4 regions of the Arthrobacter sp. GAS37 genome follow, and region 2 is predicted to be linked to each of the others. Evidence: riboswitches for the same ligand, from Rfam matches in the RefSeq annotation. Region 2 holds a riboswitch; each other region holds the start of a gene.
The links. Region 2 has a riboswitch for thiamine pyrophosphate ahead of thiC (phosphomethylpyrimidine synthase ThiC). Riboswitches for the same ligand answer to the same signal wherever they lie in the genome.
Positions count from the first base shown of each region.

Region 1: linked by a shared signal. The riboswitch ahead of ABH924_RS11555 (ECF transporter S component) and the one ahead of thiC (phosphomethylpyrimidine synthase ThiC) in region 2 are both predicted to bind thiamine pyrophosphate.
Region 3: linked by a shared signal. The riboswitch ahead of thiD (bifunctional hydroxymethylpyrimidine kinase/phosphomethylpyrimidine kinase) and the one ahead of thiC (phosphomethylpyrimidine synthase ThiC) in region 2 are both predicted to bind thiamine pyrophosphate.
Region 4: linked by a shared signal. The riboswitch ahead of thiO (glycine oxidase ThiO) and the one ahead of thiC (phosphomethylpyrimidine synthase ThiC) in region 2 are both predicted to bind thiamine pyrophosphate.

Region 1 covers NZ_JBIYDB010000011.1:90,322-97,396, reverse strand. Annotated here, with positions in the region: gene ABH924_RS11585 (Na+/H+ antiporter subunit D) at 1-92, shown strand, start outside; gene ABH924_RS11580 (Na+/H+ antiporter subunit E) at 89-655, shown strand; gene ABH924_RS11575 (monovalent cation/H+ antiporter complex subunit F) at 652-930, shown strand; partial or broken gene mnhG (monovalent cation/H(+) antiporter subunit G) at 920-1,303, shown strand; gene ABH924_RS11565 (DUF4235 domain-containing protein) at 1,402-1,662, opposite strand; gene ABH924_RS11560 (NUDIX hydrolase) at 1,714-2,505, opposite strand; TPP riboswitch at 2,654-2,790, shown strand; gene ABH924_RS11555 (ECF transporter S component) at 2,864-3,493, shown strand; gene ABH924_RS11550 (ABC transporter ATP-binding protein) at 3,493-5,109, shown strand; gene ABH924_RS11545 (energy-coupling factor transporter transmembrane component T family protein) at 5,106-5,909, shown strand; gene ABH924_RS11540 (hypothetical protein) at 6,035-6,265, shown strand; gene ABH924_RS11535 (hypothetical protein) at 6,486-6,836, shown strand; gene ABH924_RS11530 (UDP-N-acetylglucosamine 1-carboxyvinyltransferase) at 6,906-7,075, shown strand, end outside.
Region 2 covers NZ_JBIYDB010000015.1:86,635-93,709, forward strand. Annotated here, with positions in the region: gene ffh (signal recognition particle protein) at 1-89, shown strand, start outside; gene ABH924_RS13750 (alpha/beta hydrolase) at 250-999, shown strand; gene thiC (phosphomethylpyrimidine synthase ThiC) at 1,000-2,829, opposite strand; TPP riboswitch at 2,825-2,932, opposite strand; gene ABH924_RS13760 (amidohydrolase family protein) at 3,026-4,120, shown strand; gene ABH924_RS13765 (VOC family protein) at 4,199-5,071, shown strand; gene ABH924_RS13770 (hypothetical protein) at 5,149-5,592, shown strand; gene rpsP (30S ribosomal protein S16) at 5,799-6,221, shown strand; gene ABH924_RS13780 (RNA-binding protein) at 6,223-6,465, shown strand; gene rimM (ribosome maturation factor RimM) at 6,595-7,075, shown strand, end outside.
Region 3 covers NZ_JBIYDB010000038.1:26,921-33,995, reverse strand. Annotated here, with positions in the region: gene proB (glutamate 5-kinase) at 1-263, opposite strand, end outside; gene obgE (GTPase ObgE) at 253-1,842, opposite strand; gene rpmA (50S ribosomal protein L27) at 1,987-2,250, opposite strand; gene rplU (50S ribosomal protein L21) at 2,312-2,620, opposite strand; gene thiD (bifunctional hydroxymethylpyrimidine kinase/phosphomethylpyrimidine kinase) at 3,041-4,561, opposite strand; TPP riboswitch at 4,553-4,649, opposite strand; gene ABH924_RS20600 (Rne/Rng family ribonuclease) at 4,798-7,075, opposite strand, start outside.
Region 4 covers NZ_JBIYDB010000001.1:283,381-290,455, reverse strand. Annotated here, with positions in the region: gene ABH924_RS01350 (DEAD/DEAH box helicase) at 1-1,219, opposite strand, end outside; gene ABH924_RS01345 (RNB domain-containing ribonuclease) at 1,508-3,022, opposite strand; gene thiE (thiamine phosphate synthase) at 3,060-3,749, opposite strand; TPP riboswitch at 3,776-3,896, shown strand; gene thiO (glycine oxidase ThiO) at 3,887-5,197, shown strand; gene thiS (sulfur carrier protein ThiS) at 5,194-5,430, shown strand; gene ABH924_RS01325 (thiazole synthase) at 5,434-6,240, shown strand; gene ABH924_RS01320 (4a-hydroxytetrahydrobiopterin dehydratase) at 6,300-6,983, shown strand; gene ABH924_RS01315 (hypothetical protein) at 7,049-7,075, opposite strand, start outside.

The DNA.
Region 1 (7,075 bases), on a different contig from region 2:
TGCTGGACCGCACGGCGTACATCCATTCGGTGCTCGGCGGGAATGCCAAGGTTCCGGAGATCGCCGCACCCGTGCAGGGAGGTGGGAAGTGAGCCGCAAGCGGATTTCGTTTCGCACCGAGTTGCCCCTGCTGGTCTGGCTGGTGGTCGTCTGGGGTGCGCTCTGGCGGGACTTCAGCCCGGGCAACTTGTTGTTCGGTGCGCTGATCGCGGTGGTCGTGGCCAGGGTCTTCTACTTGCCTCCCGTAGAGCTCAGCGGGCGTTTCAACGTGTTGCGCGCCATTCCTTTCGCCGCCGTGTTCCTTGGCAAAGTGGTGGCCGCGAGCTTCCAGGTCATGTACCTGGCGGTCTTCCGAGGGCCTTCGGTAACCAACGCCGTGGTCGCAGTTCCTCTGCGCAGCCATTCCGACCTCATGGTGACCGCCACAGGGCACGTTATTTCGCTGATTCCGGGTTCTTTGGTGGTGGAGGTGGACCGTTCCACGTCCACGCTCTACATCCACGGGCTCAATGTCCGCAACGATGTGGACACCGCCAAGCTGCGCAAGGAAGTCCAGGATACGGAGGCCTCGCTGATCCGGATCATGGGTACCCGCGCCGAAATGGACGCACTCCAGGCCGAAGGCTGGCCTGCAACGAGGGGAGCTGGTTCGTGAAAGACATCGTGCTCATCGTCACGGCGGTGATTCTTAGCCTGGCGGCGGCAGGCGCGATCTACAGGATCGCCGTCGGGCCTTCCCTGCTGGACCGCGTGCTCGCCTCAGATGTGCTGCTCGCCATACTGGGCGCCGCGCTGGCCATCGACATGGCCGTCAACAGACACCTCAACAACCTCGTGCTGCTCGTCGCACTGACGCTGATCGGGTTCGTTGGCTCGGTGACGGTGGCCCGCTTCGTGGCCGATCGGAGAGGACAAGTCAATGACTCCTAATGCCACGGGAGTTGATGCCGTCATCGATGCCGTCACCTCGGTACTGCTGATTGTTGGTGCGCTGATGTCATTGGGCGCCGCAATCGGCCTGTTGCGTTTCCCGGACCTCATGAGCCGCATGCACGCAGCTACCAAGCCGCAAGTGCTGGGGCTGTTCCTTGTCTTGGCGGCCATCGGGCTGCAGATGCGCGAATGGTGGGTATGGCCGATCCTGGCTGTCGCATGGATCTTCCAACTGCTGACCGTGCCCGTGTCCGCACACATGGTGGGCCGCGCAGGCTACCGGACCAAGCACCTCCACCCTGAGTTGCTCAGCACCGACGAACTCGAGGCCGTGGTGCTGCGGGCTGCCGGTCAGCGGGCGGCGGAGAAAGCTCAAGAAGCGGACTCGGCAATGCCCCACACCGGGAACGGCCGCAACGGCGGGGGCGCGAACGGCGGGGGCGCGGGCGCCAACGGCGGGCCGTCAGCCTAGACGATGTCCTGCGTCTTCGAGAAGCGCGAGATGGCGCGCTGGGTACTGCGGCTTGCGAAAACCTGGATGACAGCGCTGACAGTCGCCGAAATCAGGGCGAAGGTCAGTGCCGAGCGCAGGCTTGCCTCCATGTCATCGTGACCCTTGGGAGGCTTCTTGCCGGTGGACTTTTCCCACAACGCATTGACGAGCTTGGTGCCGACAAAGCCTGCGCCGATGCTCACGCCAGTGCCGAGCAGTTTGATGAGGAGGTTCATTCCGGGACTCCTTGCGGGAGGAAACAGGACCGTCCCCAGCCTAACCCCACTTCAGGGCTGTTCCGGAGCAACGGATGGCGGTTGGCGCCTCAGCCGGAAGAACTCCTCCAAGGCTCCGGGCTTTGGACGGACGGGCACGATGTCACGGTCCTCGGCCAGGATCGCTTCCACCGTGCCGAGGGCGAGTAGCTCATCCAGCAGCGCCAGCGTGGGCGGCATGAGCTTGAGGGTTCCGGCGGCTTCGGCATCCAGGATTCCGCGGACCGGCATCCACAAGGACGATGACGCTTCCGTGGTTTGGTGCTTTGGTTCGGCACCGGAAAGCGGGCAGGCAAGGTAGAAGTATGTGTCGAAGCGCTTGGGCTGGTCTGCCGGTGTGACCCAGTTGGCCCACGGGCGGAGGGTGGCGGCGTCGAGCTTCAGCCCGGCCTCTTCGAACACCTCGCGCTGCGCGGCCGCCAGTACCCGGCCGGCGTTGAACCCGGCGGAAGTGGGCTCGACGGCGATGCTGCTCCGGTGCCATGCGGCGGCGTGCCGCTCGACGACGTCGTCCGCGAAGTCCCAGCCGGAGCTGTCCACGTGATCCACCCGTCCGCCCGGAAAGACAACCATGCCCGCGGCGAAATCCATCGTGCTTACCCGGTGCTGAACGAAAACTTCCAGGCCGCGCCCGGCATCCGCGGGAACCTCCGGGCCTGACTGAATCGTGTGAACGGGGGCCTCGCGGACGAGGATCACGCTTGCGGCGAGCCTAGGTTCGGCCACCGTGGTGCTGTTCGCTTCGACAATGCCTGCCAAGACTGCTCCTTTGCCCGCTTGCTGCGTCACATTCTGCTGGATCATTCTCCCAGTTTCTGTACGCGCCCGCGCCATTCCGGGCCTGCCTGTGCTCACCCGGCGAATGATCCAGCAGAATCCGTCGTTACGCGTTTTGGCACAGCGCCCGCAACCCCGCCAAGGTGTAAACTGAACCACGCCCAAAAGGGTGGATTGATAACGACAGGGGAGCGCCGCCGTCGGGCTCGCAGCAATGCGGCACGGAGGACGGGCGCTGAGAGTGCGGACAGCCGCAGACCCTCGAACCTGATCCGGCTAGTACCGGCGCAAGGGAGTCGAGTTCTCATAGTGCCCGGACCGGCGCGGCGGAAGCCGCTCGCAGGCAACCGGAACACTTTCCCCTCCTGTTCTTCAGGAGGACAAAATGACTGGTATTTCTGCAAGGCCGGGCCTCACCAAGCCTGGTTACAACTGGCGCGTCGTGGACATCGTCGTGGCCGCACTGATCTCCATCGCCGGTGGCGTGATCTTCTGGGCATGGGACCAGATGGCTCTGGTTGTCACGCCCGTCACCGCCGGCTACCCTCCGCTGGGCGGCCTGATCGCTGGCGGTTGGATGATTCCGGCAGTGCTGGGCATGCTCGTTGTCCGCAAGCCCGGTGCGGCAATTTTCTGCGAAATGGTGGCCGCCACCAGCGAGCTCATCATGGGTAACCAGTACGGCACCACGGTCCTGATCTCGGGCCTGCTCCAGGGCCTCGGCGCGGAACTCATTTTCCTGGCCTTCATGTACAAGAAGTTCAACCTGCCGGTGTCCCTGCTGGCCGGTGCCGGCGCGGGCCTGTTCTGCGGGTTGAACGATTCCTTCCTGCCGTGGGGCTGGAACATCGCCTACGAGGTCGGCGACAAGCTCGCGTACATCGTGTTCTGCACGATCTCTGGTGCCGTCATCGCCGGTGCCCTGGCCTGGATCGCGACCCGCGGCCTGGCCAAGACCGGTGTCCTGAGCGCGTTCGCGTCCCGCAAGGCCGCCTCGGAGCCCGTCTTTTCCTGATGCCAAGTCCTGATTCCGGCACCCCTGCTGTGGTGCGACCCGCCGCCATTTCCGCGCAAGGGTGGGGCTGGCGGCACGCTGGCCGCACCACGCAGGCCATCCACGCCCTGGACCTGGACATCCGTCCAGGCGGGCGTGTGCTCCTGCTTGGCCCCTCGGGCGCGGGCAAGTCGACGCTCCTGCATGCCCTGGCGGGCGTTCTGGGCGAGGACGGTGACGACGCCGACGAGACCGGCTCGTTGCTGGTGGACGGTGTTTCGCCGAAGGCCCAGCGGGGCCGTGCCGGACTCATGCAGCAGGACCCCGAAACCCAGGTGGTGCTTTCCCGGCTGGGCGACGACGTCGCTTTCGGCGCCGAGAACCTTTGCGTGCCGCGGGAAGAGATTTGGAAACGCGTCCATGAAGCGCTCGACGACGTCGGGCTGCGGAACAGTGCCAGCGGCGACTTTGCGCTCGACCACCCGACGTCGGCGCTCTCGGGCGGGCAGAAACAGCGCCTTGCGCTCGCCGGCATCCTGGCCATGCGGCCTGGCTTGATCCTCCTGGACGAGCCGACCGCCAACCTGGACCCGGCTGGCGTGCTCGAGGTCCGCGATGCCGTGGGCCGCTGCCTGGACAAGACCGGCGCCACCTTGGTGGTGGTGGAGCATCGGGTCTCGGTCTGGAAAGACCTTGTGGACCGGATCGTGGTCCTCCAGCCGGGCAGATCCTCCTCCACGGGAGGGTCGACGCCAGGGGTGCTTCTGGACGGCGATCCGGACACCGTTCTGGCTCAAGCAAGGGACATGCTCACTGCTGCGGGCGTCTGGGTGCCCGGGTACGTGCCGGCCACCCGGCCACGTTCGGGCACGGCCGCCGGCTCCGGAACAGCAGCCGGCTCCGGGGCGAGGAGTGGGGGAGAGCTGCTGCTCGCTACCCAGGAGCTCGCGGTGTCCCGCGAAAGGCCGCGGCGCCGGGGGTTCAAAACCATCCTGCCCCTTCCTGTGCAGGCCGGACTCGACGCCGAGGTGCTCGCCGGGCAGGCGCTGACCATCACCGGCCCCAACGGTGCCGGAAAATCGACCTTCGCTTTGACCCTCGCGGGCTTGTTGGCGCCGGTGTCCGGCACAGTGACTGCCGCCGTCGGGCTCAGTGAAGGCGCCGGCACCGACCCTTTCAAGTGGAAGGCCCAGCAGCTGATCTCCCGGATCGGGACCGTGTTCCAAGAGCCCGAGCACCAGTTCGTCACCGGCCGCGTGCTCGACGAGCTCATGTTCGGCCCCAAGCACCTTGGCCATGGCGAGGAGCGAGTGGACGAATTGCTGGAGCGGCTGCGTCTGGGGCATCTCGTGGACGCCAATCCGTACACGCTCTCCGGGGGCGAAAAGCGGCGGCTATCCGTGGCCACGGTGCTCGCCGCGCACCCCCGCGTCCTGGTGCTGGACGAACCCACCTTCGGCCAGGACGCGAACACTTGGGCCGAGCTTGCGTCGTTCCTGTCCGAACTGCTCGACGCCGGCACATCCGTGGTTTCCGTAACCCACGACCAGGAATTCAGCTCCGTCCTGGGCGGCACCGAGATGCGGCTCGAGCCTGCGCTCCGAGGCGCGGCCCGGCAGGAAGCGGGTGCGGCATGAGGGAAACCCTGACCCTGCGCGGTAACAACGCCCTTCTCACTCGCGCGAATCCGCTGGCCAAGTTCGTGTCGGTCTTCCTGATCACCTTGGTGTTGGCGCTGTCCATTGACCTGGTGTCCGCCTCGACGGCGCTCCTCGGCGAACTGGCGCTATTCCCCCTCGCGGGGCTCACCGTGCGCTTGCTGTGGCAGCGCGGCTGGCCCCTGATCATCGCGGCGGCGCTGGGCGGCTGGAGCACCGCGATCCTGTCGGCTGACAGCGGCAGGATACTGCTCGACGTCGGGATCTGGTCTATCAGCGAAGGCTCGCTGCAGCTGGGACTCGGCTTCATGCTGCGCGGCTTGGCGATCGCGTTGCCGGCCATCCTCCTGATGAGTTGCACCGACCCCACCGACCTCGCCGATGCCCTGGCGCAGAAGGCGAAACTGCCGCACCGTTTTGTCTTGGGTACCTTGGCCGCGCTGCGGCTCGTGGGGCTCATGGCGGAGGAGTGGCAGACTATCGGTATGGCACGGCGCGCGCGGGGTGTCGGCTCGCACGGGAGCCCGCCGCAACGCTTCAAGGCCATGCTCGGCCAAAGCTTCGGGCTGCTGGTCCAAGCGATCCGTCGGGCGTCCCGCTTGGCTGTGACCATGGAGGCGCGAGGCTTCGGCGGTGGACGGCGGACCTGGGCGCGCGAATCCACCTACAGCCGCCTGGACGTCTGGGTTCTGGCTGGCGGGTTGGTCATCGCAGCCACGGCCGTGCTCGCGGCCCAATGGGCAGGGACGTGGCACTTCGTCTGGCTGAAGCAGGGTTAGAGATTCGGTGAGTCTTTCGAAAGCAAGATTTAATACTCAAATGAGAAAAGATTCTTGAATTGCCTTCCTGGCCGCCATACGCTTGATGCGAGAGTTTGAAACGCCCGCATCGGAGGAGTGGCAGCATGGGATCGACATTGCAGAAAGCGCCAAGGCAGCAAGGATTGCGCCCCAGGCGACCGCTCGCGGTCGCGTCCACTGGCGACCACTGCCCGGTGAGCGGGACGTGGGTGGCGGAGGGCGAAGAGATGCGACCGCAGCGTTTCTTCGAGGGAAACATCATGCCTCCCGTGCAGGACGCGTCCGTGGTGTGGAGGCTCGCCGAAGCCGCCTCCCCTTGGCATGTACTCGTATAGAGCCGGACTGGAGCACGGGCTACAACTGGGCGCGAGCCTGGGAGGACGAGGCCGCGGCGTGGAACAGGAGGGACCGCGAACGCCGTCCGAGCGTCGTCCACTAAGCGCCGCTGAGGATGATGAGCTAGTCCGGATTCGGCAGTCTTTGGTGGCGGCCCGTTTGGTTCGGGCCCGCATCGACAGCAGCATCAGGACACTGCTGCGCGTTCGTGGAGAACGGGTGGCACTGGCGTTGGCGGACCGGCTTCCAGTGACCGGCATTGCGGCAGCTTCTGGAATAAAGCGCATTGAGGTCAAGCGGGTGGGCATCGGCTACCTGGAGCTGCCTTTTAGCGGACTTGGACACGATGTCCACATGCTCGGTCTCAATGGCGTCGCGCGGGCCCTGGCGGCCGCGATGGATGAGAAGTCCAGGTGCGAGGAGCGGATGCAGGCTGCAGTCCTTATGGCCCTGCGCAGCGGGATGTTGGATGTTTTTGCTGTGGCATCCCTGACGGGAACCACGGCGGAGAGGATTCGCGAGACGGTGCGTGGTGCTAAATTGCCAACGTGTATCGCACGAAACGACTAGCATGCGGCAAATACGGCGTGTTGCGCCACAAAATGGGCTCCAGTAGACCATTTGTGATATTTATTGGTCATGACGCAACCGACTGCCGAACACGTAGGTCTCCTTCTTCGCGACGCCCGCGGCGAAAAGGGTTGGACACAGGGACAGCTAGCTTCGGAACTCGGCACCAGCCAAAGCGCCATTGCCCGGATGGAACAGGGCAAGCAGAACCTCAGCCTCCGCATGATCGAGCGCCTTGA
Region 2 (7,075 bases):
GCGCGGCATTCGGCCAGGCCGGCGGCGACTTCGATCCCTCGCAGCTGAACCTGCCCAAGGGCTTCGACAAGTTCCTCGGCGGCAAGTAGCCGTCCCACCCAACTGGCAAGCAGTAGATGTCGTTTTGATGGCTCAGAACGGCATTAACTGCCGGGGCCCACGCCGCCGGGGTTCCCTGGCCGAGCTTGCGAGGCGAGGGTGGCGGTGGGGATTAGTTGGGTTGTCAGCCCCGTGCCATAGGCTGGGGGAATGCAAAAGCAGCGCGTTGTGTTTGTCCACGGAGCAGGCACATTCGGCGCTGCCGCTTGGCCGAAACAGCACGGCATGGGGCTGGCGTACGATGCACTGTTCCTGAAACGCCACGGCTTTGATGCGCAGGCCGAGCCTTTGGAATCCGATGTTGCGGCCGATGTGGACATTATCCTGGAGTGCCTCGGGGGACGGGAGGCCGCGTCAGCTTCCGGCCCCGCACGGGGAGGCCATGTCGTAGCGCACTCCCAGGGCGCGATTTCCGCGATGTTGGCCGCGGTGGAGCGGCCGGACCTGGTCCGGTCCCTCGTGTTGGTGGAACCGGCTTGTCTTTCATTGACGGCCGAGTTGCCCGCCACCGCGGCTTACCGGGCACTCATGGAGCCGTTGTTCCGGATCCGCCACGAACTCAGCGATGACGATTACCAACGCGAATTCGTCCGCAGGGCGTTTTCTTCCGAGGCGGCCGTCCTCAGTACCCCGGAGGCCCGGCGCACCGCTCGACGCCTGCGGCTCCAGGCTCCGCCATGGGAAGCACCCCTGCATATTGTGCCGGGAGTCCCCACGCTTGTCCTGACCGGTGGTTGGGAACCCCTGTACGAAGAAATCGCGGGCTATTTGCAGGAAACCGGTGCCCTCCACCGCGTTGCGGCTGGAGGACACCGGCCTCATGACTCAGTTGAAGGAGACCGGATGATCCGGTCCTTCATTGCGGATGTCAGCCGTGCCGGATCAGTCCAGGCTTCCTGATTAGTTCAGGCTTCCTGACTTCGCCTCACGTTTTCGTGCGGGAACCTCGAGCTCGGGCAGGTAGACCTTGCCCCCGGATGCGAGGAACTCCTCGCTCTTTTCGCGCATCCCGCTGTACATTTCGGCGATGGCCGCTTGGGAATCCGCGGAGCCGTATTCGTCGCGGATGTCCTGGCTGATCCGCATGGAGCAGAATTTCGGTCCGCACATAGAGCAGAAATGCGCCGTCTTGGCTGGTTCTGCCGGGAGCGTCTCATCGTGGAACGCTTCGGCCGTGACCGGATCCAACGACAGTGCGAACTGGTCACGCCAGCGGAACTCGAAGCGGGCCTTGGACAGGGCATCGTCGCGTTCGTGGGCGCCGGGGTGTCCCTTGGCAAGGTCCGCGGCGTGGGCGGCGATTTTGTACGTGATCACGCCGGTCTTGACGTCGTCCTTGTTTGGCAGGCCCAGGTGTTCCTTCGGGGTGACGTAGCAGAGCATCGCGGTTCCGTAGCGTGCGATCTCCGTGGCGCCGATGGCCGAGGTGATGTGGTCGTAGCCCGGAGCAACGTCGGTGACGAGGGGGCCCAAGGTGTAGAACGGTGCGCCGTCGCACAGTTCCTGCTGCCGCTCGACGTTCTCGCGGACGAGGTGGAACGGGATGTGCCCGGGGCCCTCCACCATGACCTGCACGTCGTACTTCCACGCCCGCTTCGTGAGCTCCGCGAGCGTGTCGAGCTCGGCGAACTGTGCGGCGTCGTTGGCGTCCGCCGTCGCTCCCGGGCGCAAGCCGTCGCCGAGCGAGAACGCGACGTCGTACTTGGCGAAGATTTCGCAGAGTTCGTCGAAGTGGGTGTAGAGGAAGTTTTCCTCATGGTGCGCCAGGCACCAGCCGGCCATGATGGAGCCGCCACGGGAAACGATGCCCGTCACGCGGTTCGCGGTGAGCGGCACGTACCGCAGCAACACGCCGGCGTGGATGGTCATGTAGTCCACGCCCTGCTCGCACTGTTCAATGACGGTGTCGCGGAAGATTTCCCAGGTGAGCTTGTTGGCTTCGCCGTTGACCTTCTCGAGGGCCTGGTAGATGGGCACGGTGCCGATCGGGACGGGCGAGTTGCGGATGATCCATTCGCGGGTGGTGTGGATGTCGTCGCCCGTGGACAGGTCCATGACCGTGTCCGCGCCCCATTGCGTGGCCCACTGCAGCTTGTCCACTTCTTCGGCGATGGAACTGGTGACGGCCGAGTTGCCGATGTTGGCGTTGATCTTCACGAGGAAGGCCTTGCCGATGATCATCGGTTCGGATTCGGGGTGGTTGATGTTGTTGGGAATGATGGCACGGCCGGCGGCGACTTCGCTGCGGACAAGTTCGACATCGCAGTTCTCGCGAAGTGCCACGAACCGCATTTCGGGCGTCACGATGCCCTGCTTGGCATAGTGCATCTGTGTCACGGTCTTGCCTTCGACGGCGCGGCGGGGCACCGGCTGTGCGCCCTTCCACTCTGCGGAGGCGGCGCCGCGGCGCACGGCCGACTTGCCGTCGTCCAGCAGGTTCCGTTCGCGGCCGCTGTATGCCTCGGTATCGCCGCGGGCTTCGATCCACTCGCTCCGGAACGGCTCCAGGCCAATCACAGGGTCACTGCCGGGCCCCGCGGTGCGGTACACCTGGAAAGGCGCGTTGGCCTCGCCGTTTGGGGACGGTTCCAAGGCGATTTCAGTCACTGGAACCCGGATTCCCGTCTCTGCATCTTCCAGGAACGCGAGGGAATGGGACTTGAGGGAATGTGTCACCTCTTGCGCCGATCCGTTTTGGGTAGGGCTCAGCTGTGTTTCTTTGGTGCTCAAAGGATTACTCACTTCCTTCGCCGGCATTACCCGGACAGGTTCAACGGTCGCAGGCTGCGTCAGCCCGATCTCAGCCCTTGCAAGGGCCCCCGTGTGGTCGTAGACGAAGCTACCACAGCTGTGGGTGCTTGGGAGAGATGTGACCGAGGACAGATGTGACCGGGCCGGCAACGGCCCCGGGAACTAGGGTGGAATCATGGCGGAAATCATCGAGTTCAGCGGCGCCGTCCTCACCGGGCCGGAAGAGGAACGGCGCGGCCTCTGGTCGGTCGACGGACGGCTGACCTTTCTGCGGCCTGCTGCCGCGCCGGACGTCGTCCTGGACGGATGGGTGCTGCCCGGCCTTGTCGACGCGCACTGTCATGTTGGTTTGGGGAGGGGCGGAGCGGTGGACGACGAGACTGCCCGACTGCAGGCAACGGCGGACCGGAACGCCGGGACCCTCTTGATCCGCGACGCAGGATCCGCAAGCGACACGCGCTGGCTGCAGCGCCGGACGGACATGCCGAGGATCATCCGCGCGGGCAGGCACATCGCTAGGCAACGCCGGTACATCCCCGGACTGGCCGAAGAAGTCGAGCCCGAGGATCTCGTGGAGGCCGTGCGCAAGCAGGCACGGTCCGGAGACGGCTGGGTCAAGATCGTAGGGGACTGGATCGACCGCTCGGCAGGGGATCTTGGCCCGTCCTTTCCGGCCGCCATCGTCAAGGACGCGGTCACCGCGGCACACGAGGAGGGAGCCAGGGTGACTGCTCATTGCTTCGCCGAAGGGACTATCGACGACATGCTCGACGCCGGCATCGACTGCATCGAGCACGCCACCGGTCTGTTGCCGCACCATATCCCCAGGCTGCTGGAACAGGGTGTGCCGATCGTCCCCACGCTCATCAACATTGCGACTTTTCCGGACATCGCGAAGCAGGCGGAAGCGAAGTTCCCGCCTTACGCCGCGCACATGACCAGATTGTGGGAGCGCAGGCATGAACGCGTCGCCGAGGCATTCGACGCCGGGGTGCGGGTGTACGCCGGGACCGACGCCGGCAGCGTCATCAAGCACGGCCGGATCGGCGAGGAAATCCTGGAACTGCACCGCGCGGGCATTCCGGCGGCCGCCGCCCTCGACGCCGCCTGCTGGTCCGCACGCGAGTGGCTGGGTGCCGACGGCATCAGCGAAGGTGCCAGTGCCGACGTCGTGCTCTACGCAAACGATCCCCGTGCGTCACTTGAGGTGGTGCTGAATCCGCAATGCACCGTGCTGAGGGGACATATTTCAGGAAGCGCCGGGCATTAGGAATAAATTGAAGCTTCAAGTAATTTAGATAGATAGAGGTTGCCGAAGGGCGGCGCCACAAAAAGCCGGGAGTTTCACATGACCATCACATCCAGCCAGGATCTCCTTCCTGCCGAACTCACCATGGGTACGGTCATGCTCAAAGTGGGGGACATGAAGCTCATGGTCGACTACTACCAGCGGGCCCTGGGGCTGGAGGTCGTCGCCGAACAGGACGGCGGACTCTACTTCGGCAGGCTCGGCAAGCCGTTGGTGCACCTCGCGCCGGCCTCCGGGCTCCAGATCCCGGGTCGCGGAGAGGCTGGACTCTTCCACACGGCCTTGCTCTTCGAAGACCAATCCTCGCTCGCCGCGACTGTTGCCTCGGCCGCGCAGTACGAACCCCACGCCTTCGTCGGCAGCGCGGACCACCTGGTCAGCGAGGCCTTCTACTTCACCGACCCTGAGGGCAACGGCATCGAGCTCTACTACGACAAGCCCCGCGAAGGCTGGGAGTGGAATGGCAGTTCGGTCGTCATGGACAGCCTGCCGCTCCCTCCGCAGCGCTACCTCCAGCAATACCTGAACGAAGCGGCGGTGACAGGCCAGCATGAGGCGGGCGCCGGCGTCGGGCATGTCCACCTCCAGGTGGGCGATGTGCAGACCGCCCATGATTTCTACGTCGACACCTTGGGCTTCGAGCAGACCGCCGGGTGGCACGGGCAGGCCCTGTTCGTCTCCGCGGGCGGCTACCACCACCACATGGCCATGAATGTCTGGAACAGTCGCGGCGCAGGTCCACGCAAGGACACGCTCGGTCTCGGCGAGGTTGTCATCGAGGTGCCGTCAGGAGACGACGTCGGCGCGCTCGCCGACCGCCTCAAGGTTGCCGGCATTGCCTCCCACCACACCGGCCAGGAGTTGCGCTTCGAGGACCCGTGGCGCAACCGGCTGCGGGTCGCCGTCCGCTAGGCTGGAGTCTGCGGCGTGGCGCATTTTCGGCCGCCGCGCCGCAGCTCCGTTGGCACGAATGAATGAGAGTACTTTCCATGGGCTTTGCTGAAATCTTTGTTGCCACCCACGATGAAGCACTCAAGAGGGCCGCTGCCCTGGAGAAGGGCAGTGACGTGTCCGGCGCCGCTGTACGGATCCCGGGAATCAGCGATTTCGAAGTAGAACAACTTGGCGACCTGGCGGGCACGGCCGTGCACGCAGCCGGGGCCGACTATGAGCTCGCATTGGTGGACGTCACCAGCGACGCCTTGCTGGGCGTCCCCGAAGCCATGGTGCGTGCCCTGTCCGAGCTTCTCAGCTACGAGACCGAGGGGGAGGGAAGCATCCTCGACGATGTCGCCGAACGCTGGGCGTCCCAAGAGGATATGCCCTTTGATGCCCAACAGTCCCGCCAGTACGTCCAACAGTTGGCGGCGCTCGCGAGCGACGTCGAAAAGGCCGAACGGGCCGGTCTCTACGTCTGGTCCGCAGAGCAGTAACCCTGCAGTAACCCTGCAGTAATCCCGCCGCACGGGCCGCGCGTTCGAAATACTGTCCGCCATCTGGCACAATGGACAGGTACTCGATCCGCGCGGCCCCTCTCTCCGTGTGTGCATCTTGTCCTTGGAACCCTCAAGTATGGCCCGCCCCACGGGTGCAGAACGACGGGCTCAACCCCGTTTCAGAAACAGGAGTGACCACAAAAGTGGCCGTAAAGATTCGCCTTAAGCGCTTCGGTAAGATGCGCGCACCGTACTACCGCATCGTCGTCATGGACTCCCGCGCCAAGCGCGATGGCCGTGCGATTGAAGAAATCGGCAAGTACCACCCCACCGAAGAGCCCTCGTACATCGAGGTCGCCTCCGAGCGTGCACAGTACTGGCTGTCCGTCGGCGCCCAGCCGACCGAGCAGGTTGCCGCGATCCTCAAGATCACCGGTGACTGGCAGAAGTTCAAGGGTCTCCCGGGCCAGGAAGGCACGCTGAAGACCAAGGTCGCCAAGCCTGCTTTCGTTGCACCGGAGAAGGGTTCCGTCATCATCCCGGAAGCCATCACCAAGAAGGCCAAGCAGTCGGAAGCAACTGAAGCTCCCGCTGACGCTGAAGCAGAGACCACCGAGGCTGAGTAAGTTGCTGGCAGAAGCGCTCGAGCACTTGGTCCGTGGGATCGTTGACAGCCCTGAGGACGTCAAGGTCAGTGCCAAGAACAACCGCCGCGGGGAATCCCTCGAGGTGCGTGTTCACCAGGACGACCTCGGACGGGTGATCGGTCGCCAGGGTCGCACCGCACGCGCTTTGCGCACTGTGATTGCGGCATTGGCGGGCGGCGAGCAGGTCAGGGTCGACGTCGTCGACACCGACCGTCGCCGGTAACGCGCTCAGCAATACTTGTCTTAAATCGGGCCCCTTCACCAGATTATGGTGGAGGGGCCGGATTGTTTTACGAGCAAACCCCCAGCCTTGGTCCCTAAACCGGTCCAGCGAAGAAATCAGAGGAACCCCATGCAGCTCCAGGTTGCCCGAATCGGCAAGCCCCACGGAATTCGCGGCGAAGTCACTGTCCAGGTGCTCACTGACGCCCCTGGCGATCGTTTTGTCCCGGGCACCGAATTTGTGGTGGAGCCCGCAAAGGCCGGTCCCTTGACCATCACCAGCGCCCGGTGGAACAAGGACATCCTGTTGCTCGGTTTTGAAGAGATCTCCACGCGCAACCAGGCGGAGGAAATCCGCGGCGCGAAGCTGTTCATCGAGACGGAAGAGCTGGAAGAGGACGACGACGAAGGCTGGTACGAGCACGAGCTCGTCGGCCTTGAGGTCCATGTCGGCTCGCAGGTCGTAGGTAAGGTGACCGCACTCAACACCATGCCCGTCCAGGACCTGCTGGTCATTGAAGACGCCGACGGCAAGGAAATCCTGGTGCCTTTCGTCGAAGAGATCGTGCCCGAGGTCAACGTCGAGGACGGCTATGTGCTGCTCACGCCTC
Region 3 (7,075 bases), on a different contig from region 2:
GGACGCTTGGCGAGGCCGAGCGGTGCCAGGCCCGCCGCGATGGCACCGGAAGAGACCAGGATGATCTCCGTCCCGGAATTGCGCTTCTCGGCCAAGGCGTGGACGAGTGCCGTCAGCGCTTTCTCCGAGATGCCGCCTTTGATGCTGGTCAGCGAGGACGAACCTACCTTGACGACGATCCGCTTGGCGCCGGCCAGTGCCTGGCGTTCGGCGGCGTCGTCGCCTTCAGTGACGTCAGCGATTCGGGCCGTGCTAGTCGTCATTTTCGGCTTCCAGGCCGCTTTCCTTCAGGGGCTTGGGTAGACGACGACCGCTGACGGACTCAGTCCAGATGCCCGCCTTGCGCTCGGCTTCAAGCTCGGCCCGCGCTGCAGCCTTTGCCTCGCGGCGCTCGAGCTGCTCATCGCGCTTCTGCGATCGCGTGGGGCGGTCGCCGATGTCGGCAACCCGGATGTCGGTTCCTCGAGGCGTCGCCAGGAGTTCGGCGCCCGCCATCATGGTGGGCTCCCAGTCGAACACGACGCCGTCCTCTTCGCCGATCACGACGGTGTCGCCCGGGATCGCACCCATCTTGAACAGCTCGTTTTCGATGCCGAGCTTCGCCAGGCGATCGGCAAGGTAGCCGATGGCTTCTTCGTTGGTGAAGTCGGTCTGCTTGACCCAGCGGACCGGCTTCTCCCCCAGCACGCGGAAGAGCGGCTCAAGGTTCTTTTCCTCGCGGCGGATCTTGAAGCCGGACTCATTGACCGCACGAGGGCGGAGGACGGGCGCTGCGACCTTGGGAGGCGCAGTAGCAACGGCCTTGCGGGCGGCCATGACGATCTCGCCCATGGCGAAGCTCAGTTGGCGCAGGCCTTCATGGCTCGTGGCGGAGACTTCGAAGACGTGGTAGCCGCGCTGTTCCAGTTCGGGACGGACGAACTCGGCCATGTCCCGACCATCAGGCAGGTCCACCTTATTCAGGACAACAAGCTTGGGCCGTTCGTTCAGGGGGACCACTTCGCCGTCAACGCCGGCGTAGCTCATGTCCACCGCGTACTTGTCCAGCTCTTGCTCGATGATCGCAAGATCCGAGAGCGGATCCCTGTCCGCTTCCAAGGTTCCGCAGTCCAGCACGTGCACCAGCGCGGCACAACGCTCCACGTGGCGCAGGAAGTTGTGGCCGAGGCCCTTGCCCTCGCTCGCGCCCTCGATCAGCCCGGGAACGTCTGCAATGGTGAACCGGACCTCACCGGCCTGGACCACGCCAAGGTTGGGGATCAGGGTAGTGAACGGGTAGTCGGCGATCTTGGGCCGCGCCGCTGACATCGCCGCGACAAGGCTGGACTTGCCTGCGGAGGGGAAGCCAACCAGCGCGATGTCCGCGATGGACTTCAATTCCAGGACGATGTCGCTGGAGTCGCCTTCAGTGCCGAGGAGGGCGAAACCGGGAGCCCTGCGCTTCTGCGAAGACAACGAAGAGTTACCAAGGCCGCCCAGGCCGCCTGCAGCGGCGATGAACTCGGTGCCTTCACCTACCAGGTCAGCAAGGACAACGCCGTCCTTGGTCTTGACCACGGTGCCGTCCGGGACGGGAAGCACCAGGGTTTCACCGTTCTTGCCGCCGCGCCAGTCGCCCATGCCGGGGCCACCGTTGGTTGCGTGGCGGTGCGGTGCGTGGTGGTAGTCAAGCAAAGTGGTGGTCTGGGCATCAACGCGCAGGATGACGTCGCCGCCATTACCGCCGTTGCCGCCGTCGGGTCCGCCGAGGGGCTTGAACTTCTCGCGCTTAACAGAGACACAGCCGTGGCCGCCTGTTCCGCCGGATACGTGAAGTACTACCCGGTCTACGAAGGTCGCCACGTGTTTCTCCTCTATGTGGAAATTACTGCTTGAAGTGCGTGTTGCGGGCTGATGCGCCGCCGCCCGCCCTAGTAAATTCTAGTGCGGTTAAAAAGACAGATGGAGCGGGCCATACGGCCCGCTCCACCCGTTCAGAACGTGTTATTACTCTGCAGCTGCAGCAGCAACGATGTTCACTACGCGACGGCCGCGGCGAGTACCGAACTCAACCGCACCTGCCTGCAGGGCGAACAGGGTGTCGTCGCCACCGCGGCCGACACCGGCGCCCGGGTGGAAGTGGGTGCCGCGCTGGCGGACGATGATCTCGCCCGCGGAAACGACCTGGCCACCGAAGCGCTTTACGCCGAGGTACTGGGCGTTGGAGTCACGACCGTTGCGAGTGGAGCTCGCGCCTTTTTTATGTGCCATTTGAAATGCCTGCCTTTAAAATTCTGGGGAATCTGTTGAAAACCTGAACAGCAACCAGTGGTTACTTGATACCGGTGATCTTGATCTTGGTCAGTTCTTGACGGTGACCCTGGCGCTTCTTGTAGCCGGTCTTGTTCTTGAACTTCTGGATGACGATCTTCGGACCACGGAGGTCTTCGAGGATCTCAGCCGTAACCTTGACCTTGGCCAGATCCGCAGCAGCGGAGGTGACCTTGTCACCGTCCACCAGGAGCAGTGCGGGCAGCTCAAGGGTGCTGCCGGCTCCACCGGGGACGCGGTTCAGGGTTACGTAGTCTCCAACGGAAACCTTTTCTTGGCGGCCGCCTGCGCGGACAATCGCGTACACCACTTGGGCACTCACTTCTCTCGACGTTTATTACTAAATTTGCGTGCGGAACCCCGATCCGAAAACGGGCCTGGTTCACGCTGTGCCTCAACGCCGTGGACTCCGGTACGGAATCCATGAGTCATCCCTCGAATAGTTCCAAATGAAAGGTCAGTTCCAAATGAACGGTTTCTGGGGGCATAACCCAAGTGTTGGCGTAAGCACCGAAGATCTAGATTACGCTAGTTTCGCCTTCGGCTGCAAATGAGGCCAGGTCCGGGGGCTGCCACGTGATGACTGCCACAGACTGGCTATGCGCCACCCGGTACCGTGCCCGTCCACCTTACCCTGCCGGCCGGGAAAAGCTCGGATCCTCAGTCCGACACGCTGCAGCGCCCGCCGGAACGGGCGCTTCATCCTGTCCTTCCCCGGCAGGAACCGGGTTCAGCCGTGCAACCTTGGAGCATCGAAGAACGCCGTTTCGTAACGGCAGGATTGGGCAAACGCCTCCATCATGGCGGCACGCTCCGCAGGTGTTGCGGCCTGCGCGGCGGCGTCTGTGATGTCGATCGCCTTGCGCGTGGCCTCGGCGAACGCCTCGTCTGCGTAGGTACGCAGCCAGTCCGCATAAGGGTGCTCGTCCGACGCTCCCGCCTGTATATAGCCATGGTGGAGCTGCTGTCCCACCTCGGCGTACAACCAGTAGCAAGGCAGCACGGCAGCCAGCAGGACGGCATAGCTGCCCGACGCCGACGCCGCAAGCAAGTGGTCCACGTAGGCCTTGGTGACCGGGCCCAGCTCTCCGCTTACCTGGCGTCCGCTGAGCCAATTCCGATGCAGCTCGGACTCGACTTCAAGGCACATCTGCGAGCCGCGGGCCCAGAACAGCTGTTCGGTTTCGCTTGGGGCGAGGGCGCTTGCCCGCGCCAGGACCCGGGAATAGCCGTTGAGATAGATGGCATCCTGCGACAGGTAATAGCTGAATTGCGCTTCGCTGAGCCCACCGGATTGCAAATCCTGGATGAAGTCCAAGCCATAAATGGCCCCAAGTTCCGTTTGGGCGGCGTCCCACATCCGGACGGCAAAATCGCCCGGTTGAAGGGCGTGCTGGAGCGCGTGGAAATGATGGATCGGCCCGTTGCCCTTCCCCACTTCCAGCACCTCGGACTGGGACAGCGCCTCCTGAAGCCAAGGCTTGACCACACGCAAGGCGGACTCCCAATCGCCGAGCCGCGCCTTGGCCGTCGCCATCGCCGACGACAGGGAACACCCCGTGCCATGGCTGTTGCGGGTCTCCACGCGTTGGCCGGCGAATTCCACCACGTCCTGGCTCAGGACTCCCCCGGTGTTGACCAGGGCGTCGGGGCAGCCGGCTCCCTGAAGATGGCCACCCTTCACCAGGACGGTGTTCCCACAGGCGGCAGCCAGGCGTTTGCCTTGCTCCAACGCCGATGCCCAGTCAGTGGCTTCAGGTTCGCCAAGCAGCATGGCCAATTCAGGAAGGTTGGGGGTCACCAAGTCAGCGAGGGGCAGAAGTTCCCGCAGGGCAGTTTCAGCAGACTCCGCCAGGAGCCGGTCGCCGCTGGTGGCGATCATCACCGGATCCAGCACGACGACGGCGGGACGCGCCTCGCCGAGCCAGCGGCGGACTTCGTGGATGACCGCCGCGTCCCCGAGCATGCCGATCTTGACGGCATCAACCGTGACGTCGTCGCTAATGGCGTCCAACTGCTGGCGCAGGAACTCCACGGGAGGCACGTGGACGGCAGTGACTCCCTGGGTGTTCTGCACGGTGAGCGCCGTGATGACGGCCATGCCATAGCCGCCGTTGGCCGCGATGCTCTTCAGGTCTGCCTGGATCCCGGCACCACCCGAAGGATCCGAGCCGGCAATGCTGAGGACCCTCGGGATAGGTCGCCGGACGGCCTTGAGCGGGTAGACGGCTGATTGCGCCGAAACTGTCATGCGAGACATCCCTTCGCCGGTGCTAACCGGACAGGTTCAACGGGTCTGGTCTCAGCCGGCTTGGTGCGCGGCACCCCGTGTCAGTCCCCTAGCTTAACCCGGATCACACCTCGCCCGCTGAAATCCCCCTTTGCAACCGCACTGTGGGGAGGTCCGGTGGATTGGCCGGCAACGCCGAAGCCCCGGCGGTTTCCACAGGAGCGGAAACGGCCGGGGCTTCGGACAGGGTACTGCGCTTAGAGTTCGGACTTGGGCACGCCGACTCCGAGGATGATCGGTTCCGCTGCCGCCGTCGCCTTCGCGGGAGCCGCGTCCGTCGCCTTGGCCTCGTGCGCGGCCCCACCGGAGGCAGCCGCGGCAACCTCGTGGTGCTCCACGTTGGTGGCGTTGGCGGAACCCTGGGCCCGGCTGGCACTACGGTTGCGGCGGCCTCGGCGTCCACGCGAACCCGATTCCCCGGATTCTCTGCTTGCAACGCCCGCGGGGGCACCTGCGGGCGCTTCCTTGGCTTCTGTTGCCGTCGCCGCGGTGTCCGGAGCTTCTCCAAGGCCCGCGAATGCCTGTGCCAACAGATCCAGGCTCATGGCAGGTGCACCACTCGCCGGCTCCTCTTCGTGGTGGACGAAGGGCAACGCAACTTCCTCGCCGCCGAATCGCAGCACAGGCTTCGAACGTTCCTCGCTACTCGAAGCAGCGGCGGGAGCCTGGACCGGGGCCGCCGGGGCCTGGACCGGGGTGGCTTCCGCTACGTGCCGGTCGGCGAGCAATTCCGCCGCGTGGTGGAGCTCGTCGTCGTGCAGGTGGGCAGCGTGGGCTGCAGCCGCGATGGTGGCAAGGGCTGCGCGGGTGGCCGCCTGGCGATTCGGATCAGTGGATTCCACTGTATGGACCGGAACAGGAGGGGTGATCGGAAGCTCGGCCGTCCCCTGCCCTGTCCCCCTGCCGCGGCGACGCTTGCGCTGCTCCGGGCGGACGGCCGGCTGTGATTCCGTCCGCGGGTGGTGGTGTTCAGCGGCCACCACGTTGGCCCGACGGTGCTCCACAGGCTCGTCGTGCGTGACGATTCCACGACCGGCGCACGTTTCGCACTGCTCGCCGAAGACCTCAAGCAGGCCGGTGCCCATGCGCTTGCGGGTCATCTGCACCAATCCAAGCGACGTCACTTCGGCGACCTGGTGCTTGGTGCGGTCCCGGCCGAGGCACTCGACCATGCGGCGCAACACGAGATCGCGGTTGGATTCCAGGACCATGTCGATGAAGTCGATGACGATGATTCCGCCGATATCGCGCAAGCGAAGCTGGCGCACCACTTCCTCGGCAGCCTCAAGGTTGTTCTTGGTGACGGTTTCCTCAAGGTTGCCACCGCTGCCGGTGAACTTCCCAGTGTTGACGTCAACAACCGTCATGGCCTCGGTGCGGTCGATCACGAGCGAACCACCGGAGGGCAGGAAGACCTTGCGCTCCAATGCCTTGTGGATCTGTTCGTCCACGCGCCATGCCGAGAAAATGTCCTGATCCGAGGTCCACTTTTCGAGGCGTCCCACCAGATCGGGCGCCACATAGGTGACGTAGGCCTCGATGGTGTCCCAGGCTTCATCGCCGGAGACGATGAGCTTGGAGAAGTCCTCGTTGAAGACGTCGCGGACAACCTTGATGGTGAGGTCCGGTTCGCCGTACAGCACTTCCGGGGCCAGGACCTTGGTGGAGGTGGACTGGCTTTCGATGCCTTCCCACTGGGCCCGCAGGCGGTTGATATCGTGCGTCAGCTCTTCCTCGGAAGCACCCTCGGCGGCGGTGCGGACAATGACGCCCGCGTTCTCCGGGAGGCGATCCTTGAGGATCTTCTTCAGACGGTTGCGCTCGACGTCGGGCAGCTTGCGGGAAATACCGGTCATTGAACCGCCGGGCACGTACACAAGGTAGCGGCCAGGAAGCGAAATCTGGCTCGTCAGGCGTGCGCCCTTGTGGCCCACGGGGTCCTTGGTGACCTGGACCAGCACGGAATCGCCTGATTTCAGGGCGTTTTCGATGCGGCGAGGTTTGCCTTCCAGGGTAACGGCATCCCAGTTGACTTCACCGGCGTACAGCACGGCGTTGCGGCCGCGTCCGATGTCCACGAACGCAGCTTCCATCGACGGCAGCACGTTCTGGACCTTGCCCAGGTAGACGTTGCCGATCAGGGAATCCTGCTGTGTCTTCGACACGAAGTGCTCCGCGAGCACGCCGTCTTCCAGGACGCCGATCTGGATCCTGTCGTCGCGCTGGCGGACGATCATTTGGCGGTCGACGGACTCACGGCGGGCCAGGAATTCGGCCTCGGTGATGACCTGGCGGCGGCGGCCGGTCTCGCGGGACTCGCGGCGGCGCTGCTTCTTGGCTTCAAGGCGGGTGGAGCCCTTGACGCTCGTCACGCGGTCGGAGCCGGTGGTGGACTCAACGTGCGCGCGGGGAGCGCGGACACGGGTGACGGTGTTGGGGGGATCGTCGTCTCCGCCGCCCGTCAGCTCCAAGTCC
Region 4 (7,075 bases), on a different contig from region 2:
GGCCCAGCGCCTTGTTGATCAGGCCCCAGCGCGGCATGTCGTCCCAATCGACGAACGTCACGGCCGTGCCCTTGTTGCCTGCGCGGCCGGTGCGGCCAACGCGGTGCAAGTAGATCTTTTCGTCTTCGACGCACTGGTAGTTGATCACGTGCGTGACGTCATCGACGTCGATGCCGCGGGCGGCGACGTCGGTGGCCACGAGGACGTCCACCTTGTTGTTGCGGAAGGCGCGGAGTGCCTGCTCGCGGGCGCCCTGGCCCAGGTCACCGTGGATGGCGGCGGCTGCGAAGCCGCGGTCCACGAGTTCCTCGGCAACCTTGGCTGCGGTGCGCTTCGTCTTGGTGAAGATGATGGTCCGGCCGCGGCCGCGGGCCTGCAGAATGCGGGCGACGACCTCGACCTTGTCCATGCTGTGGGCACGGTAGATGAGCTGCCGGATGTCGCGCTTGGTCAGGCCTTCGTCGTCCGGGTCGGCGGCACGGATGTGCGTGGGCTGCGTCATGTAACGGCGCGCCATGGCGATGACCGGGCCAGGCATGGTGGCCGAGAAGAGCAGGGTCTGGCGGACGGCGGGTGTGCCGGCAATCAGGGTCTCGACGTCCGGAAGGAAGCCGAGGTCAAGCATCTCGTCTGCTTCGTCGAGAATCACCATGCGAACGTTCTTGAGGTTCAGGTGCTTCTGCTTGTAGAGGTCGATCAAACGGCCGGGCGTGCCGACAACAACCTCGACGCCCTTTTGCAGGGCCTCGATCTGGGGCTCGTAAGCGCGGCCGCCATAGATGGTGGCGATGCGGGCGTTGCGCTTCCGGGACGCCGTCTGGAGGTCGTTGGCCACCTGAACGGCGAGTTCGCGGGTAGGAACAATCACGAGGGCCTGGGGTGCACCCGGGACAGCGAGCTTGTCGTGGCCGGCGTCGTCCGGTCCGACGACGCGCTGCAGCGCCGGAATGCCGAAGCCGAGGGTCTTTCCGGTACCGGTCTTGGCCTGGCCGATGATGTCGTGACCGCCCAGGGCAACCGGGAGGGTCATGGACTGGATGGGGAACGGGTGGGTGATTCCGGCGTCGGCGAGGGATTCAACGATGTCGGCGCGGACGTTGTAGTCGGCGAAGGTTTTTTCTGCGATCTCGTGGGGTGTTTCGTCCGAGGAAATGGTTTCCTCGGGTTCGATCGTTTCGGTTCCGTCTGTCAGAACTTCATGGGTGTGCAATTCACTCACAGTGGAGTTTTCCTTATTCATTTGGGCTGCGCTGCGTGCTCAACGGTTGTGGCAGGGCCGTTCCGGAGCACGGATGGGCGCAAGCAAATCCAGTGGAAGCCGATCGCGGGCTATCTAAATACTGGCACTGGGGACCAGCTGGTGTATCTCAAGATCGCGTAGGGGCGGGCTTGTTGATGTCAAAAAATTAACTGAATCAACGACCGGGCATCCATTACTACTCACCCAGTCTAGCGTCTGGGGGCGATAATCCCCGGATCGCGGCCCCGGCCCTGCGGACGGGGCGCGCTACGGGAGCAGTTCGAAGGTGATTTGGCGGGTGGCAATGTCCGCGTCGAGCAGTTTCACGCGGACTTTCGTGCCCGACTCCATTTCGCCGTCGCAACGAGCGGTGACCGCGGGCTCGGCGATCTGGACGATGCCGTAGGGGCCGTGCGGGGCTCCGTTCCCATTGCCATTACCGTTGTTGCCGTTGGTGCTGTTTCCGTTGCCGTTACCGTTGTTCTTGGCGGGTTTCGATCCGGAAATCACCACGGCGTCGAATTCCTGTCCGATGTGGTTGACCAGGAGTGCTGCCTCCACGGTGTCCAGGGCCAGGCGCTCCATTTTGGCGGCAAGCTGGTCGGAAGACGCCATGATCTCGGGCAGGCTCGGCAAAGCATCCCGGGCCCATGCAGGGATCTCTGTTCCATTGCTCAGAGCTTCGCAGATGACCAGCACAAAACGATCGACAAGTCGGCGCAGCGGCGCGGTGGTGTGGGCATACGGCGCCCCGATGGCTGACTGCATGACGCTGCCCGGTACCTCGCCGTCGAAAGGCGTGTAGCCGGCACCACGGAAGAGCAGCCCCGCGGAATGGAGGATGGCGAGTTGCCGGGGATCCTTCGCGTCAAGGGTCCGCAGGTACTCGCCGTAGCTGGTCCCCGCGGTCCAGGGCTTGCCGAGTGCCCCCGTTTGCCGTTTGAAATGGAGCAGCGAGCGCTCATCGGGGGCGGGCATGGTGCGCAGGATCCCCACTTTGCCGTCGAGCATCAACTGGGCGGCGGCCATCCCGGTCAGGAGCGAAATCTGGGCGTTCCAGTCCTCCACCGGCAGCGAGGGAGCTGCGACGATCCTGTACCCCTCGCCGTCGGGCAGTTGGACGATTTCCTGCTCAGGCATGTTCAGGCTTGCTCCGCCGCGGCGGCGTTCGAGTTCCACCCGCTTGAGCCCGACCTCCTTGAGCAGCTCCAGGACGGGATCAGCCGTTCCGGAATCGATCTCCGCCTGCACGCCCTTGTAATTGAGTTTGGCGCGGCTCCGTACGCTTGCCCGACGGACGGAGACGGTGCGGAACTCCGCCTCGGCATCGAGTTCGAAGTCCCACACGAACGCGCCGCACGTCTGGCCGGCCAGCAGGCTTCCGGCATGCTCGCTGATGATCTCGGGGTGCAGCGGTATGCGGCCATCCGGGGCATAGTACGTTTGCCCGCGGTGGCGGGTCTCGGCGTCGAGCGCTCCTCCCGGGGGCACAAAGGAGGGCACATCGGAGATGGCGTAGAGAACCCTGTAACCATCCCCGGACCGGTCGATGAAGAGGGCCTGGTCGAGATCCATGGAAGAGGCCGGGTCGATCGTGATGAACGGAACGTCCGTGAGATCCTGCGCTGGCAGGGTGTGTCCGGAAACCGCGGCTTCAGCGTCGCGCAGCGCTTCAATGGGATAACCTGCGGGCAGCTCGAGTTCAGTCCGAAGCGCCGCCAGCGCTTCCGCGAGGTGGTTCGACGTTTCACTGACATTCGGGGCTACCCGCTGATGTGACACGAAAATCAGGGTAACTCCAAAATCTTCCGGCGTCTCGCTAGGCCGCCGCTGCGTCCAAGGCAGCCAGAAGGGCCTGGGCTGCCGCCGTCGGATCCTGTGCTTCGGTAATGGCTCGCACCACAACGACACGGCTTGCGCCGGCCTGCACCACCTCTTCCACGTTGCTGAGATCGATACCGCCGATAGCAAACCAGGGGAGCACAACACCGCCGACGGTCTCTTCGTCTGCCTGCTTCACCGCGTTGGCGGCGTACTTCACCAGATCGAGCCCGACGGCGGAGCGTCCCGGCTTGGTGGGGGTGGCCCAGACCGGCCCGACGCAGAAGTAGTCCAGTCCGCTGCGGCTGGGTGACGCGGCGATGGCTGCGTCAATTTGTTCCGGCGTGTGCGTGGAGAGACCGATGATAGTGCGGTCGTGGAGCAGTTTCCGGGCCGAGCGCAGCGGAATGTCCTTTTGGCCGATATGGAACACCGGTGCGCCGGAGAGGGATGCTACGTCCGCGCGGTCGTTGACTGCCCAGAGACGGCCGTGACGATGCGCCACGGATTGCAGGATTTCCAGGAGCTCCAGTTCCTCGGCCGCCTCAATTGTCTTGTCACGCAGCTGGATGATGTCCACGCCGCCCTCGAATGCGGCATCGACAAATTGCTCAAAATCACCCTGTTGCTTGCGGGCGTCGGTGCAGAGGTACAGGCGGGCGGTGGTGTGGACATGGTGCTGGGTCATGGAAACAGAGTAGTTCCTCTAAACTGGGCTGGTACCGCGGGAGCCGCGGCGGCAGTCACAATCGCCGCGCGGCTGAGAGGGCTTCAGCGCCGACCGCTTGACCTGATCCGGCTAGTACCGGCGTAGGGAAGGACCCCATGGACGAAGTAAACACCCAGCACGGACCCCTGCACGCGGATGTGGCGGTGATCGGAGGCGGTGTCATTGGCCTCGGCATCGCGTGGGAAGCCCGCAGGTCCGGCCGCTCGGTTGCCCTGATCGATCCCGCGCCGGCCAGCGGCGCCACCTTCGCGGCGGCGGGCATGTTGGCGCCCGTCAGCGAACTGCACTACCAGGAAGAGGACCTCCTGGAGCTCATGCTCGAATCGTCGGCGTTGTGGCCGGACTTCGAACGCAATGTGACCGGATCAAGCACCGGACGCAGCACGGGTTACCGCACGACGCCGACCCTCGCCGTCGGCGCGGACGCTGCGGACCGCCGGGCGCTCGCCGATCTCAGGGATGTCCAGCTGGCCAACGGCCTGGTGGTGGAATCCGTGCCGTTGCGCGAGGCACGGGAGCGTGAGCCGCTGCTGAGCCCGCAGATTTCCTGTGCCTTCGACATCCCGGGCGACCACCAAGTGGATCCGCGCCGGCTTTCGGCCGCGATTCTCGGCGCGCTGGCAGACCACCAGCCCGGCGATTCCAGTTGGATTCCGGGGGCCGAAGGCGGTTTTGCGGTCCAGGACACCGCGGCGGGCCTCCTGTGGGAGGACGGGCGCGTCGTCGGGGCTGTGCTGGACTCAGGAATCGAAGTGCTCGCCACGGAAACAGTGGTTGCCAACGGACTGGATGCCGCCCGCTTGAACGGCCTGCCGGATGGAATGTCGCTCCCGTTGCGTCCCGTGTACGGCGACATACTGCGGCTGCGCGTCCCGGACCACCTGCAACCCCTGGTCACCGCCACGGTCCGTGGAATGGTGCGCGGAGTGCCCGTCTACATCGTGCCCCGCGACGACGGGACCGTGGTGGTCGGCGCGACGCAACGTGAAGACGGCTTGTCGGCGTCGGGGGGATCGGCCAACCCGGTGTCGGCCGGCGGCGTGTACCAATTGCTCCGCGACGCCCAGGTTCTGGTTCCGGCTGTGGCCGAACTGGAACTCCTGGAAGCAACTGCCCGAGCGCGTCCAGGCACTCCGGACAATGCACCGCTGTTGGGCCGTGTGGAACGTCGCGAAGGCGAAGGAACCGTGCCGGGCCTCATCGTGGCCAGCGGCTTCTTCCGCCACGGCGTGCTCCTCACCCCGGCAGCGGCGAAAATCTGCGTCGGACTCATGGATGGCGCCGTCGATCCCCGGTGGAACAAATTCCGCCCGGACCGCTTCTCCCGCCCGCTTTCAGTACCACGGGCCTCAACGGACGGCCCATCGGCCGATACCTCATATCCCCTTCCGAAGGACCACGCATGAACATCAAATTGAACGGCGCAGACCACACGTTGAGCGACGACGCGTCCGTGACCACCCTCGTCAGCCACATCACCGGAAGGGTTGTGGACTCCAGAGGCCAGGCGGCCGACGGACGCAAGATCGGCGTCGCCGTCGCACGCAATTCCGAAGTGGTGCCGCGCAGCCAGTGGGCTGCTACCGCGCTCGCAGAGGGCGACGAACTCGAAATCGTTACCGCAGTACAGGGAGGCTGAACCATGACCGCAGCAAGCACTCAAGCAGCAACCACCCGAACCGACGCCCTGGTGATCGACGGTGTTGAGTTCGGCTCGCGCCTCATCATGGGGACCGGCGGAGCCCCGAGCCTGGACGGCCTGGGGGCAGCCTTACTGGCCTCCGGCACCGAACTCACCACCGTGGCCATGCGGAGGTACTCGCCGACTGAAACAGGTTCGCTGTTCCAGTTGCTCGTGGACCATGGCATCCGTGTCCTGCCCAACACGGCCGGCTGTTTTACCGCCAAGGACGCTGTCATGACAGCCGAGCTTGCCCGTGAGGCGTTGGAAACGGATTGGGTGAAGCTCGAGGTCATCGCCGACGAACAGACGCTGCTGCCTGACGCCGTGGAGTTGGTGGATGCGACGGAGAAACTGGTGGACCGCGGCTTCAAGGTCTTCGCCTACACCAACGACGACCCTGTCCTGGCGCTTCGACTGGAAAACCTCGGAGCAACAGCGGTGATGCCCTTGGGCGCGCCTATCGGCACCGGTCTGGGCATCCTGAATCCCCACAACATCGAGCTGATTGTGTCCCGCGCTTCGGTCCCGGTAGTACTCGACGCCGGAATCGGCACCGCGTCCGACGCAGCACTCGCCATGGAGCTCGGTTGCGACGCCGTGCTGCTGGCCACCGCGGTGACCCGTGCGCAGAACCCGGTGCAGATGGGCGAGGCCTTCAAACACGCGGTCATCGCCGGTAGGCTGGCGAAGCAGGCGGGCCGCATCCCGCGCCGGGAACACGCCCTGGCGTCCTCGGCGATGGAGGGCCGGGCCGAGTTCCTCTAGCGGCCTATGTTGGCCGCTCCGGGGATTCCTGCGAATTCCACGTCAGCGAAGGAGCCCAGATGGCCGGCAAAGATGACATCCTCACCAGGTCCGCGATCGACGACGCCCTGGCGGAACTGCCGGACTGGCGGTACCGCCTGGGCGGCCTCGCCACCGTCTACAAATGCCCGACGTCGGCTGCCGCACTGGAGCTGATTGCCGCCGTCGGGCGCATCGCCGAGCAGCAGAACCACCACCCGGACCTCGACTGGCGGTACAACCGGGTGTTCATCCGGTACACCTCCCATGACGCCGGGAGCGCTGTGACCCAACGCGACATCCGGGCGGCCACGAGCGCCAGCGAAGCAGCCGCGGAAGCCGGGGCAGCGGCCGAACCGGGGCTCTATCGGACGGTTGAAGTCGGAATCGACACCCCGGATCCGGACGGGATCTCGGAAGTCTGGAGGGTGGCGCTCGGCTACCGCAAAGACCGCTTCGGAAACCTCGAAGATCCCTACGGGCGTGGGCCCAGGGTGTGGTTCCAAACAACTGAGACACCCAATCCGCATCGGATCCACCTGGATGTGCACCGAAGCCAAGCCGAATCCGGACCCGTTATGGAGAAAACGGCGGCAACCGGTGCGTTAATGGACCGTGACCACGCACCCCAACGGGTGGTGGTCACGGATTCACAAGGAAACAGGCTGTGCCTCTGCACAGAAGCGGGTGACACCCAAGTTTATCCGCGACACGCAAACAGCTAGGCGACGCCCGGATATGAGTGTCGCCGGCCCGTTTGAGTGTCGCCGGCCCGTTCGCGCAGCGCCAGCTAGAGTCGCAGGGCCGCGGTCAGCTG